DNA from 2 places in the Bradyrhizobium sp. CIR48 genome. Region 2 is predicted to be linked to the other one. Evidence: riboswitches for the same ligand, from Rfam matches in the RefSeq annotation. Region 2 holds a riboswitch; the other holds the start of a gene.

Region 1 (2,195 bases), on a different contig from region 2:
GAACGGCGTGCTGGTCCCTCGCCGGTTGGCCCTGAGCTCGTCGAGGCCGATGGAGGGATCGACGGTGCGGCCGCCCGGCAGTCGCAGCTCCTGATTGTCGCCGGTGACGGTAAGAAAAGCACTCAGGCCCGGCGTCGTGTAGTTGAGATTGCCGACGCCGTTCTGCTGCGAATAGCGATTGTTGTCGCGGTAGCCATCGGTCCTGACCGTATTGCCGTAGAACGAGGTCGACCACGGACCGGAATTGAGCGAGGTCGAGACATTGCCGAGCCTGGTGTTGAACGAGCCGAAGCCGGCCTCGATGCGCGCGGTCACGGGCGGTCCGCCGACGCCATTTTTGGTAACGATGTTGATCACACCGCCGACCGCGTTGTCGCCGTAGAGCACCGCGCCGGAATTTCCCCGCGTGACCTCGATGCGTTCGATCGAATTGAGCGGGATGGTGGAGAGGTCCACCTGCGCCATGTCGACGTCGTTCAACCGTCGTCCGTTGACCAGCACCAGCGTGTTGGCGGTGGCAAAGGCGCCGAAGCCACGCAGGTCCACGCTGGTCTTGGCGCCGATCTGGCCGCCATAGAGCGTCGTGATCTGGGCCCCCGGCGTCTGCATCGCGATGATCTCGGCAAGCGTCTGCGATGGCGAATGCGCGATATCCGCGGCCATGATGACGGTCGTGGCAGCCCCGACGATGCCGCCGCCGCCGGCGGCAGCCTCACCGCCGGAGCCCGATGAGCCGGCGCCATTGCCTGCCGGCGCGACATTCGTCCTCGCCCGCTGCCGAGTCGCCTCGCCGTCACCGGTCGCCCTGGCGCGCGTGCGGTTGTAATCGTCGGGCTGCGTCACTTCGATCGGCGGCAATTGCTCGGCAAGCGCGTGCTGGGCGAAGGCGGAGGACAGATCGATCGACTGGAGGGAAACGGATGCGAGCAGGCCGGCGGCAAGGCGCCTGGCGGCAGAGACGAGACGGGACACAATTGTAACCTCGGTATGACGTCAGTGGCACGTCACAGCGAACGAGGTTTCACGGCAGAGCGATGGATTGCTCCGGTGAAGCTAATGTCTGTACTCCCCGACCGACATCTTCGCGTGTGACCACGGCTGACGGCAGGTCTCCTGGCTCGCGGGTCGTGACCTTGCGTCGCCTTCCCAGGACCGAGTTTCCCAGTGGCATGAGACGAAGATTCACCGCTTACAGTTGCGGGGGCAGCCGTGGCGTTGAGACAGATCCCTGCGTTGGGACAATCCCGCACCACATTCCCTTTTGATCTCCCTGAGGAGAACCGTCGCCGATCATTTACGAGCCGTTGGCCCCGGGAGTCAATCGACCGGTGGACGCCGGGCGCTCAGGTCCGCCCTCGCACACGTTGCGCCTGGGCCCAGGCGACAGCGACGTCGCGCGGCGGAACATCGACGCGCTTGATCGGGGTCAATTCGCCGGAGGCCGAGACGATCGCGGTCTCCTCGCGACGACAGCGCGTGCAGACAAAGCGGACCTCGTGCGGGGACGCCGACCAGCTCGACCGCTTCACATTGGCCGCCATCGGCCAGGCATCACAATGCGAGCACGACACCAGAAATCGACCGGGATCGAGCATACCCATTTCCATCGGACTCCGCGTCCTGCCCACCTGCTTCAATGATTAACCCAAGTGAATCGTTCCGGTGCCCCAGCACCGCCGCTGGGTGCGCCGGAGAAAGCGGTAGCCTCAGCGCGCGCCCTTGAGGGTGCAGGAGGTGGTGCAGGTGACCGTGGTGCCGCGATCGCACGATTTGCACGCACTGACGCACTGGTTCATGTCGCGGGGATTGTAGCTGTAGTTCCGCATCGGGCAGGTCGGCGTCGAGCCGGTGATATCCTGCTCCTGGTCGCAGGCCGCCGTCATGAGCGCGACTATGATCACGGCAACGAGGCGCATGTGATTGCCCTGTCAAGCATGGCAAATGACACTCGCGAGGTGCGCTGCAATGCAGCGAACCCCGGCCTTTCCACCACGAGCGATCGCTCGCGACGTCAAGGATGCGCGCCAAACCTTAAGAACGGATTGCAGCCGGCGTCAGGCCGCAGCCTTGGTCGCGATCGCCTGCCGCATGTCCACCGCCAGCTGACGGTACTGTTCCGAGAGTTTCAGATAGAACTCGCGCTTGGTGCTGTCGGTGGCGAGCTTGGCGATCAGCTCGCATTCGGCGGTGAGCGT
Region 2 (2,195 bases):
AGTTGGTATTGAAGGTGCGGTCGTCGATCGTGACCGCGCCAAGATCAGTCCTGTTGAAGTAGTTGCCGGAGACGATCCCCGTCGTCGCGTGCGAGCCGCTGAAGGCGATCGGCACCAGCGGCGCGCCCCAATAGGCTTTCGAACGGTCCTCGCGATACTCGATCGCGCCCCAGATCTTGAGACTGTCGGAGATGCGGTAATTGAGCTGGCCCGACACGTCGAGCATCTTGGTATTGGTGTCGTCGGCAAAGCCGTTGAGCGCGGAACGGCTGATGTCGAAGCGATAGTCGAGGCCTTGGACGTTGGTGCTGCCGCCCGAGCCGTAATGCGCGCGGAACGAATTCAGCGAATCCCAGGAGAAATCAGCTTCGTTCCGGATCGGTCCCGTGTGCGGCTGCTTGGTCACAAAATTGATCGCGCCGCCGGCGGCGCCTTCACCCGAGATCAGCGAGGCCGGGCCCTTCAGGAATTCCACGGCTTCCAGATTGGCGGTGTCCATGATCCGCGAGGTCATGTTCTGCGGGCCGATCTTGATGCCGTTGTAGAGCGTGTTGATCTGGCTGTTGGTGAAGCCGCGCATGGAGAAGGCGGAAGGTTCGGCCGGATTATCGCCGGCGGTGACGCCGACCGCGCCCTGGGCCACGTCGGACACAGTGCGATAGCCCTGCTCGCGCATGGTCTCGGCGGAGATCACCTCGACGGTCGCGGGCGTCTGTCGCACCGTCAGGCCGAGCCGCGAAGCGCTTTCGGCCACGGCGTTGCTGTTGAGCGGCGTCGGGGGTGCTGTAGCCGGTACGACGGGCTTCGGCATCGCTGCCGCGGCCGCCGGCCTGCGCGCTGCTGCCCGGCGCGTGCTCTGCGCCTCCCGGCCGGCAGGCTTGGCCTGCTTGCGGGATTGGGCCGGCGATACTTCGACGGGCGGCAGGGGTTCCCGGGCCTGCTGCGCCAGCGCAGCGGGCAGATCGAGCGCGGCAAGGGATGTGAGCGCGGCGGATGCGAGCAGGAATTTTCGCGGTCGTACGATACGGAAGGAAGACACGGTTTTCGGACCTCGGTATGACGTCAGTGGCACGTCACAGCGAACGAGGTCTCACCTTTTGGCTCTTCAGCCGTCCGATGAAGCCGAATGTCTGTACTCCCCGACCGACATCTTCGCGTGTGACCACGGCTGACGGCAGGTCTCCTGGCTCGCGGGTCATCACCACTTCGTCGCCTTCCCGGGACCGAGGACCCAGTGGCTTCTGACGAAGGATTATCCGCTCACAGTTGCGGGGGCAGCCACGGCGTTGGGGACAATGTTCCCGCACCGTATTCCCTTTTCATCCCCTCTCGGGGAAACCGTCGCGAGCATCTAGGATTACCATCACAACAGAGTCAATGTGCCAGTTGCGGCGTTATGGCCACAACGACCAACTTCCTTGGAGATGAGCATGGAAGGCGAGACCTTCCTCTGGTTGATACGGCACGCGCCCGTCGCGGGCGTCACAGGCGCCATCCATGCCGCCGACGCGCCGGCCGATCTCAGCGATCGCGTGCAACTGGACGCTGTGCGACGGCGCCTGCCACCGGATGCCGCCGGCTATGCCAGCCCGTCGCGGCGCACGATCGAGACGGCACGCGCGCTGGGACTCGAACCGAAGCTGGTCAGTGAATTCCGCGAGCAGGATTTTGGTGACTGGACCGGCCATCGCCATGACCAACTCGAGGCGACCCGCGGTGAGGCCTATGCGCAGTTCTGGAGCGATCCGGCTGGCGGACGGCCGCCGGGCGGCGAAAGCTTTGCGGATCAGGTCGCGCGTGTCCGGCTGGGTCTGTCGCGGATCGCAGCCGGATCGGCCACGCTCGTCGTGCATTCCGGCACCATCCGCGCCGCGCTCTGCATCGCGCTGGATCTGACGCCGCAGGCCGCCTTGCGCTTCGTGGTCGATCCGCTGTCGCTGACCCGGATCGATCGCCTCGCGGCCGGCTGGCGCGTCGTCTCCGTCAATCGGCGGATCAGTTAGGTCTGTCAGGCACATTGGCCTGCGCGAACGTCGCCATGCCGTTGTGAAGGCTACAGGCGAGCCGCACCAGCGGCAGCGCGATGGCGGCGCCCGATCCCTCGCCGAGCCGGAGATCGAGGCTGATCAAGGGCTGCACGTTCAGCGCGCGCAGCACCAGCCGATGCCCCTGCTCCGCCGATTGATGCGACGGCA

What was found. A riboswitch is a leader RNA that binds a small molecule or an ion and turns the genes downstream of it on or off. The one in region 2 is predicted to bind cobalamin.
Region 1: another riboswitch for cobalamin. It lies ahead of GGD66_RS05050 (TonB-dependent receptor domain-containing protein); the one in region 2 lies ahead of GGD66_RS20025 (TonB-dependent siderophore receptor).

What each region holds. Positions count from the first base shown of each region.
Region 1 covers NZ_JACIHG010000001.1:1,030,200-1,032,394, forward strand. Annotated here, with positions in the region: gene GGD66_RS05050 (TonB-dependent receptor domain-containing protein) at 1-972, opposite strand, end outside; cobalamin riboswitch at 1,086-1,300, opposite strand; gene GGD66_RS05055 (hypothetical protein) at 1,344-1,607, opposite strand; gene GGD66_RS05060 (hypothetical protein) at 1,707-1,916, opposite strand; gene GGD66_RS05065 (hypothetical protein) at 2,055-2,195, opposite strand, start outside.
Region 2 covers NZ_JACIHG010000006.1:192,586-194,780, reverse strand. Annotated here, with positions in the region: gene GGD66_RS20025 (TonB-dependent siderophore receptor) at 1-1,039, opposite strand, end outside; cobalamin riboswitch at 1,156-1,358, opposite strand; gene GGD66_RS20020 (histidine phosphatase family protein) at 1,431-2,003, shown strand; gene cobT (nicotinate-nucleotide--dimethylbenzimidazole phosphoribosyltransferase) at 1,996-2,195, opposite strand, start outside.